4 regions of the Allobosea vaviloviae genome follow, and region 3 is predicted to be linked to each of the others. Evidence: predicted binding sites of a transcription regulator. Region 3 holds the regulator's gene; each other region holds the start of a gene.

Region 1 (2,200 bases), 1.0 Mb from region 3:
GCGAGCAACCGCTCGCTCTCCGAAGTCTCCTGCCGGTCCACCGCTGCAAACAGCCGAAAGGCGAGCCAGGCCGCAGCCTCGGCCTCGATGGCGAGATCGCCGAGGACGTTCTGCATGATCGGCTGGTCGATCAGCGCCCGCTGGAAAGCGTGCCGGTGCGCGCAGTGATGCGCGGCCTGCGCCACCGCCTGCCGCATCAGCCCGGCGGAGGCGGCGGCAATGTCGAGCCGCGTGTTGTGGTTCATCGCAAGCCCGGTCCGCAGACCCCGCCCCGGCTCGCCGAGCATATGCCCGATCGCGCCGCGAAATTCGATTTCCGAGGAAGCGTTGGAGCGGTTGCCGCATTTCTCCTTGAGCCGCAGGATCGCGATGCCGTTGCGCTCGCCCGATGGCAGCCAACCCGCCACGACAAAGCAGGAGACGCCCTCAGCGGTGCGCGCCAGCGTCAGGAAGACGTCGGAATGGGGGACGGAAAAGAACCATTTCTGTCCGAACAGCGAATGCGTGCCGTCGCCATTGTCCCTGGCGACCGTCTGCGTCTGCCGCAGATCCGAGCCGCCTTGCGTCTCCGTCATCGCCATGCCGACGGTCGCGCCGGTCTTGGTCGGGCCAGTCTTGGTCGCGGCCGGCCCCTGCCGGCTGTCATAGGCGTTGGAGGTGATGAGCGCGCCCCATTCCGCCCAGCGCGCCGCATCCTGCTTCAGGATCGGGATCGCCGAATAGGTCATGCTGATCGGGCAGCAGACCCCGCTTTCCGCGCCGTACCAGAGATATTGCAGCGCCGCGCGCGCGACTTGCGCGCCCGGCCCCGGCCGGTTCCAGCACAAGGCATGCGTCTCCTGGCCGATGGTCAAGCCCATCAACTCGTGCCAGGCCGGATGGAAGGCGATCTGGTCGATGCGATTGCCGAAGCGGTCATGCGTGTGCGCCTCCGGCGTGAAACGGTTGGCGAGCCGCGCCAGTTCCTGCACCCGGGCGGAGCCGACGCAGCGCCCGCTCTCATGCAGGCGGTCCCTGGCCCAATCCGCGGCAAAAGCCGATATCGCCACCTGCAACACCGGATCGGCCGCGAAGGCGTCGTAGTCGGCCAAGGGCGGGGCCTGGTTCGTGACCTCATAGGTGGAATAGCGGGGCGCAGTGTCCATGGTCATCGGCACGCATCCTGACAACGGATTCGACGGTGCATTCAACGCCCATCCGTCTTGTCCAGCAATCCGCCGCACAACACCCTATATTGACGCCAGAACGAATCACGATCGAGCGCTGCGCACCTTGTCCGACCACAACGCCACCTCCGCCCCCTTGCCTCGCCCCGGCGGCCTCGCCGCGCGGGCCGCAGCTGCACCTGCGGCCGGCTATCTCGCTGGCCTGAATCCGGAGCAGCGCCTCGCCGTCGAGGCGACGGACGGCCCTGTTCTCGTGCTGGCCGGCGCCGGCACCGGCAAGACGCGCGTGCTGACCACGCGCATCGCCCATCTCATCGCGACCAATCGCGCCTACCCCTCGCAGATCCTGTCGGTGACCTTCACCAACAAGGCGGCGCGCGAGATGAAGGAGCGTATCGCCCATCTCGTCGGCTCGGTCGCCGAAGGCATGCCGTGGCTCGGCACCTTCCACTCGATCTCGGCCAAGCTGCTGCGCCGCCATGCCGAACTGCTCGGGCTGCGCTCGGACTTCACCATCCTCGACACCGACGACCAGATCCGCCTGATGAAGCAGGTGATCGCGGCCGCCGATATCGACGAGAAGCGCTGGCCAGGCCGCATGCTGGCGGGCTTCATCGATAGCTGGAAGAATCGCGGCCTCGCGCCCAAGGATGTCCCGCCCGGCGAGGCCGCGGTCTTCGCCAATGGCAAGGGCGGCGCGCTCTACCACGCCTATCAGGAGCGCTTGAAGACGCTGAACGCCGTCGATTTCGGCGACCTCTTGCTGCACTGCCTGACGCTGTTTCGCGACAATCCCGACGTGCTCGCAACCTATCACGAGCGCTTCCGCTACATCCTGGTCGACGAGTATCAGGACACCAACACGGCCCAATACCTCTGGCTGCGGCTGCTTGCCCAGGGCCGGCGCAACATCGCCTGCGTCGGCGACGACGACCAGTCGATCTATGGCTGGCGCGGCGCCGAGGTCGACAACATCCTGCGCTTCGAGCACGACTTTCCCGGCGCCACGGTCGTCCGGCTGGAGCGCAATTACC
Region 2 (2,200 bases), 1.5 Mb from region 3:
GCTGTACCTCACGCCGATCATCGTCGATTTCGCCCAAAGCTATCCCGGCATCACGTTCGAATTCGACCTGACCCCGCGCCGTGTCGATCTGGTGACCGAGCCGTTCGATGTGGCGATCCGCATGGGCAAGCTGGACGATTCCGGTCTGATCGCGCGCCTGATCGGGCGGCATTCGCGCCACCTCTATGCGTCTCCCGGCTATATCGAAGCGTCAGGCGAGCCCGCGATACCGGCAGGCTTGGCGGAGCATGAATGCATCTGCATGCCGCGGTTCCCGAGCTGGACCTTGCAGCAGGGGATGAACCAGGTCGATATCGGCGTTCGCGGCCGCTTCACGCTCAACAGCGTCGGCATGATCCGAACCCTGGCGATCAACCATCAGGGCATCGCCCTGCTTCCCGAGAGGATCGTCGCGGAAGATTTGGCCGCCGGCCGGCTCCGGCGCATCCTGCCGGAATGGCAGGGGTCGTCGGTCACGATTCACGCCGTCACCGAAACCCGCCTTATTCCAGCCAAGACCCAGCGCTTCATCGAATTCCTGTCCGCCAGGCTGATGGAAGCTTGAACATGCCGCTTTTCCGAAATCCAGAATGAGGTGGTCCATGCGGATCCTGGCCTTCAGCGACCTTCACCGAAACAAGGACATCGCGCAGGAGATCCTGCAAGCCTCGCGTGAGGCCGACATTGTCGTCGGCGCCGGCGATTTCGCCACCAAGGGCGTGGGGCTCTCCGAGACGATCGATGTGCTCCGCACCATCACCGTTCCGACGATCTTCGTCGCGGGCAATCACGACAGCCTGGCCGAATTGCAGGACGCCTGCCGCGGCCGTGACGCGATCCATGTGCTCCACGGCGAGGGGGTGACCATTGCGGGGATTGCGTTCTTCGGTCTGGGCTTCGAGACCCCGCCGGGGAGGAATGAGCCGTGGAACCAGAGCTTGGGTGAGGTCGAAGCCGCCAAGGCGCTTACGAAGTGCCCGAAAGGCGCGATCCTTGTGACGCATTCGCCGCCGTTCGGGGTCGCCGACGTGCAGACCACCGGGGCCCATGAGGGAAGCCGCTCGATCCGGGAAGCCGTGGAGACCGCGAAGCCGCGGCTTCACCTCTGTGGTCACATCCATCACTCCTGGGGGATGTCGGGCCTCATCGGCCTCTGCCCGGTTCACAATCTCGGTCCGACCGCGAATTGGTTCGCCTTATCGTGATCCTCTCTCCACGCTAACGGGCTTGTGCAGCCAACGAGGCGGTGTCGCCTCGACGACCTCATAGACGCTCTCATTGCGCTCGCCGCCCCGGCCGATCGAGAACTCGGCGCCCTCCCCGGCATGGGTGCCGCTGGCAGCGTCGGCGGGATCGCGCTATAGGAAAGGTTCCCGTTTCGTTCGTGAGCGCCCGATATGACGCGCCGATCCGGCAGCGCTGACCTGCCCCTGCATCACGGCCGTGTCCCAGCCTGGCTGGGACAGCGTATGAGCCGGCTCGGCGCCGTCATCTGTGAGGCGATCATCCATCATTATGGCCGCGACGAGCTGCTGCGCCGTCTCGCAAATCCATTCTGGTTCCAGTCGTTCGGCGCGGTGATGGGGATGGATTGGCACTCCTCGGGCATCACCACGAGCGTCATCGGCGCGCTCAAGCGCGGCCTGACACCGCTCTCGGGCGAGCTCGGCCTGCATGTCTGCGGCGGGCGCGGCAGTCATTCGCGGCAGACCCCGGCCGAACTTGAGCGGATCGGCTCCAGGGCCGGGTTCGACGGGCACGCACTGGCCACAGCGAGCCGCCTCGTTGCAAAGGTCGACAGCGCCGCGGTGCAGGATGGTTTCGATCTTTATCTCCACGGCTTCTTCGTCACCGATGAGGGCCAGTGGGTTGTCGTGCAGCAAGGCATGAACGGCGACAGTGGTCTTGCCCGTCGCTATCACTGGCAGTCCGAGGGGCTCGGCAGCTTCATCGACGCGCCGCATGCCGCGATCGACGGCCAGAATCAGGGCAGGATCATCAACCTGACCGACGTCAGGGCGGCCGCGTCCCGCAACGGCCAGATCGAGTTGCTGCGGGAGATCGGGCCCGACGGCGTCGTCCGGGAGCTCACGGCGTTGCAGCGTGATCGGGCGCCTCCTGCCAAATCGCCTGCCCAGCTCGCATTGCCTCATCTGGTCATGCCCGCGCATCACGACGTCAGGCCCAAGGACGTGATCAT
Region 3 (2,200 bases):
CTGATCATTCCCGCCTTCGGCGAGGCCGCGCTGGTCTGCCTTGCAATGACACTGCTCTGGCTGACGCTGTGGAGCACCAAGCTTCGGTTGCTAGCCATTGTGCCGCTGGTGATGGGCGTCACGGTCGCGGCCAAGCCGGACCGGCCGGATATCGTCATCGAACGCGACGGTTCCGGCCTCGTCGTGCGCGGAGCCGATGACCGTTTCATTCTGGCCGGCCGGCCAAGCAGCTTTGTGCTGCAACAATGGCTCACCGCCGATGGCGATGGGCGGCAGCCCACGGATGCGAGCCTGCGCAAGAATGCGGCTTGCGATACGCAAGGCTGTGTCGTCACCGCTCGCAACGGCCGCCGGATCGCCTATGCGAAAGACCGGCTCGCCGTCATCGAGGATTGCCTGCGCGCCGACCTCGTCGTCACGCCGATACCCTGGTCGGCTCCCTGCGCAGCGAAGCTGGTCGACCGGACGGCCCTGAACCGCGACGGCGCGACCTCCCTCATCGGCACTGCAGGCGGCTGGCGCACGATCCAATCGGAACGGCAGGACGCCGATCGCCCTTGGATGCGTAAGCGCACGGCGACAAGCCCAAGGCCCTCGCAGCCGCCTCCTGCGCGGCAGCCGGAGAGGAGCGATACGGGCGATGTGGCAGCCGAGCCCGACCGGATTCAGTAGCGCCGCATCAAATTGACCAAGCGACCCTGGATCTTGACCCGATCAGGGCCGAGCACACGGGTTTCATAAGCCGGGTTTGCGGCTTCAAGCGCGATTGACGAGCCACGTTTGCGCAGGCGCTTCAGCGTCGCCTCCTCGTCATCGATCAGCGCCACGATGATGTCGCCGGTATTGGCGGTGTCCTGCCGGCGGATGACGACGGTGTCGCCGTCGAGAATGCCGGCCTCGACCATCGAATCGCCGCGCACCTCAAGCGCGAAATGCTCGCCGGCGCCGAGCATGTCCGCCGGCAGTGCCACACTGTGGCTCCGGCTCTGGATCGCCGAGATCGGCGTGCCGGCCGCGATCCGCCCCATCACCGGGATTGCGATCGTGGCCCGCGCCTCCTCTTCGGGATTCGGCGCCGGGCGCGCCTTGCCGAGGCCGCCGCCCTGGCCGAGGCCGCCTTGCACGATGGAGGGGCTGAAACGCGGGCGCGCGCCTTGTGGCGTGCCGACGCCATCGGGAAGCTTGATCACCTCCAATGCGCGGGCGCGATTGGGCAGCCGGCGAATGAAGCCTCGCTCCTCCAACGCCATGATCAGGCGATGAATGCCGGATTTCGAGCGGAGATCGAGCGCGTCCTTCATTTCGTCGAAGGAGGGCGGCACGCCGCTTTCACGCAGGCGTTCCTGGATGAAGCGGAGCAATTCGAATTGTTTGCGTGTCAGCATGGTCCCCGCCAGCGCCCGCGGCGCGAATTCGAAACAAATCACGAACATCATACACGTTCGTGTTGTGTTCCGCAAGCTAACCTAGCGGAGGCGGATGATCCGGCAGGGTGCGCCTTCTTTTGCCGGCTCTGCATAGGCCGGGCGAATGACCAGCGCCCGTGCGCGCGCCAGATTGCCCAGCATCGAGGAATCCTGCTTGGTGAAGGGGGTGGCGAGCCAGCCCGACTCGATGTGTTGAAGATCGGCGCGCAGATAATCTTCACGCTCATCATTAGCCGGCATATCGATTCCGAGAATCGCCGGTTCGCTACGGTCGCGCGCGGGATCGGGCATGCCGAGGAGCGCCTCGATCAACGGCGCCACGAACAGATGCCCGCAGACGATCGACGAGACAGGGTTGCCGGGTAGGCCGACGGCGACCATGGCACCAAGCCGACCCATCATCATCGGCTTGCCCGGCCGCATCGCGATCTTCCAGAAGCCGAGCTCCATGCCCTGGCGCTTCAAGGCTTCCTGCACAAGGTCATGCGCCCCGACCGAGGCGCCGCCGAGCGTGATCAGCACGTCAGCGCCGGCTGCTCGCGCCCGTTCGATCTTGGCGGCGAGATCGGGATGATTGTCGCGCGCGATGCCGAGATCGAAGGCCGTTCCGCCGATCTCCTCGACGATCGCGGCCAGGGAATAGCTGTTTGAAGCGACGATCTGGTCGGGCCCGACCGTTTCGCCCGGCAGGACGAGTTCGTCCCCGGTCGCCAGGATCGCGACCAGAGGCTTGCGCCGAACCGGCAGGGCAGGGTGTCCGGCTGCTGCCGCGA
Region 4 (2,200 bases), 390 kb from region 3:
ATGACGCGGATCCTGGCGATCCGGCCGGAGGATTTCGACGCGACGGTCGAGGCCGGCGTCACCCGCCAGCAACTCGATGCCGCGCTGCGCGATGTCGGGCTGTTCTTCCCGGTCGATCCGGGCGCCGAATGCACGCTGGGCGGAATGGCGGCGACGCGCGCCTCGGGCACCAATGCGGTGCGCTACGGCACGATGCGCGAGAATGTGGTGACGCTTACCGTGGTGATGGCCGATGGGCGCATCATCAAGACCGGCGGGCGGGCGCGCAAATCCTCGGCCGGCTACGATCTGACCCGGCTGTTCGTCGGCTCGGAGGGAACGCTCGGGATCATCACCGAGGTGACGCTGCGCCTGCACCCGTTGCCCGAGGCCGTCTCGGCGCTGGTCTGCTCCTTCGCCACAGTGGCGGGCGCGGTCGAGGCCGTTACGGCGGTGATCCAATGCGCCGTGCCGGTGGCGCGGGTGGAACTGGTCGATGCGCGGGCGATCGCGGCGGTGAACCGGCATTCGAAGCTGGAGCTCGCGGAGACACCGACCCTGTTCTTCGAGCTGCATGGCAGCCCCTCCGAGGTCGAGCAGCAGGCCAGGACGGTGGAGGGGATCGTCGGCGAGCATGGCGCGACGCATCTCGCCTGGGCGACCGACGCGGAAGAGCGGCGCCGGCTCTGGCGCGCCCGGCACAACATCCATTACGCGCTGCAGGCGATGCGCCCGGATGCGCGGATCTGGAGCACCGATGTCTGCGTACCGATCTCGCAGCTCGCGCCCTGCCTTGCGGCAACGCAGGACGACATCGAGGCGGCGAGCTTCTATATCGGCACGGTCGGCCATGTCGGCGACGGCAATTTCCATCTCGGCCTGGTGATCGACCCGAACTCGCCAGCCGAGCTGGCTGAAGCGAAACGCCTGAACGAACGCCTGATCGAGCGCGCCATCGCCTGCGACGGCACCTGCACCGGCGAGCATGGCATCGGTTATGGCAAGGCGCAGTTCATGGAGCGCGAGCATGGCGAGGCGGTCGACGTCATGCGCGCGATCAAGCAGGCGCTCGACCCGCTCGGCATCCTCAATCCTGGCAAGGTCCTGCCCGACAAGCTTCTGCCCGACTAGATCCTGCCGGAGTCGGCCGCACTTCGGAGCTGATCGCGGCAGCTTCGAGCTCCGGCAAAATCGAATCACGAATTCCGGGGACAACCCTGGCGAAGGCTCTTGAACAAAGCAAGAACATCGTTGATAGTGGCGTCACGGATCGGTAGGGTCCGGCTCCGGTCGATGGCCGGTTTCGATGTGCGCAGGAAATGGAGCCTCTCATGGCTGGTAGCGTCAACAAGGTCATTCTGGTCGGCAATCTCGGGCGCGATCCCGAGGTACGGCGTCTCGGCAGCGGCGAACCCGTGGTCAATCTGCGGATCGCGACCTCCGAAACCTGGCGCGACAAGCAGTCGGGCGAGAAGAAGGAGCGCACCGAGTGGCACTCGGTGGTGATCTTCAACGAGAACCTCGCCAAGGTCGCCGAGCAATATCTGAAGAAGGGCTCGAAGATCTATATCGAGGGCCAGCTCCAGACCCGCAAATGGCAGGATCAGTCGGGTGTCGAGAAATACACCACCGAGATCGTGCTGCAGCGCTTCCGTGGTGAACTGACCATCCTCGACAGCCGGGGGCAGGGCGGTTCGGACGAATATGGCGAAGGCAGCGGCGCGATGGAGGATCGCTCGGGCGGCGGCAGCTCCTTTGGCCGGTCGAGCCCGATGGGCGGCGGCGCTGCACCGCGCCAGCCCGCCATGGCGGGTGGCGGCGGCGGTGGCGGCCGTTCATCCTCGACCCATCTCGACGACGATATTCCGTTCTAGGCCGTTCCAGGCTCCGGGCGGCGAGAGAAGTCGGCTTTTCGCTTAGGCAAGCATTCAAAACGGGCGGTTCGGACGAGGTCCGGGCCGCCCTTTTTTGATCGTCTCCCCCGGTGCGGCCGCCGCGCATTGGCATGCCGCTTGCCTGATCCTTGCCGCAGGATAGGCTCTCGCTTGTGCTGCACTTCCGGTTCAGCGAGAGGAGGTCGATCATGCCGACACGGCGTAGGTTTATTCAGCTTGGCGCCGCGGCGCTGGCCTTGCCCGCTCCGAATATCGGGCGTGCGGCCGACAAGAGCGTGCTGAAATTCGTGCCGCAGGCCGATCTCGCCGTGGTCGATCCGATCTGG

The links. Region 3 encodes LexA, which represses DNA repair genes until DNA is damaged. Its sites were predicted from a motif close to TGTTCNNNNTGTGTTCNG; they were not measured.
Region 1: the regulator LexA is predicted to act here: its motif matches at 1,242-1,259, upstream of BHK69_RS25040 (UvrD-helicase domain-containing protein).
Region 2: the regulator LexA is predicted to act here: its motif matches at 1,369-1,386, upstream of BHK69_RS13485 (DUF763 domain-containing protein).
Region 4: the regulator LexA is predicted to act here: its motif matches at 1,210-1,227, upstream of ssb (single-stranded DNA-binding protein).

Annotation. Positions count from the first base shown of each region.
Region 1 covers NZ_CP017147.1:5,430,164-5,432,363, forward strand. Annotated here, with positions in the region: gene BHK69_RS25035 (acyl-CoA dehydrogenase family protein) at 1-1,151, opposite strand, end outside; gene BHK69_RS25040 (UvrD-helicase domain-containing protein) at 1,273-2,200, shown strand, end outside.
Region 2 covers NZ_CP017147.1:2,932,390-2,934,589, reverse strand. Annotated here, with positions in the region: gene BHK69_RS13495 (LysR family transcriptional regulator) at 1-565, shown strand, start outside; gene BHK69_RS13490 (metallophosphoesterase family protein) at 603-1,205, shown strand; gene BHK69_RS13485 (DUF763 domain-containing protein) at 1,398-2,200, shown strand, end outside.
Region 3 covers NZ_CP017147.1:4,413,131-4,415,330, reverse strand. Annotated here, with positions in the region: gene BHK69_RS20165 (ComEC/Rec2 family competence protein) at 1-672, shown strand, start outside; gene lexA (transcriptional repressor LexA) at 666-1,385, opposite strand; gene BHK69_RS20155 (molybdopterin molybdotransferase MoeA) at 1,467-2,200, opposite strand, start outside.
Region 4 covers NZ_CP017147.1:4,799,658-4,801,857, reverse strand. Annotated here, with positions in the region: gene BHK69_RS21990 (FAD-binding oxidoreductase) at 1-1,110, shown strand, start outside; gene ssb (single-stranded DNA-binding protein) at 1,311-1,853, shown strand; gene BHK69_RS21980 (ABC transporter substrate-binding protein) at 2,063-2,200, shown strand, end outside.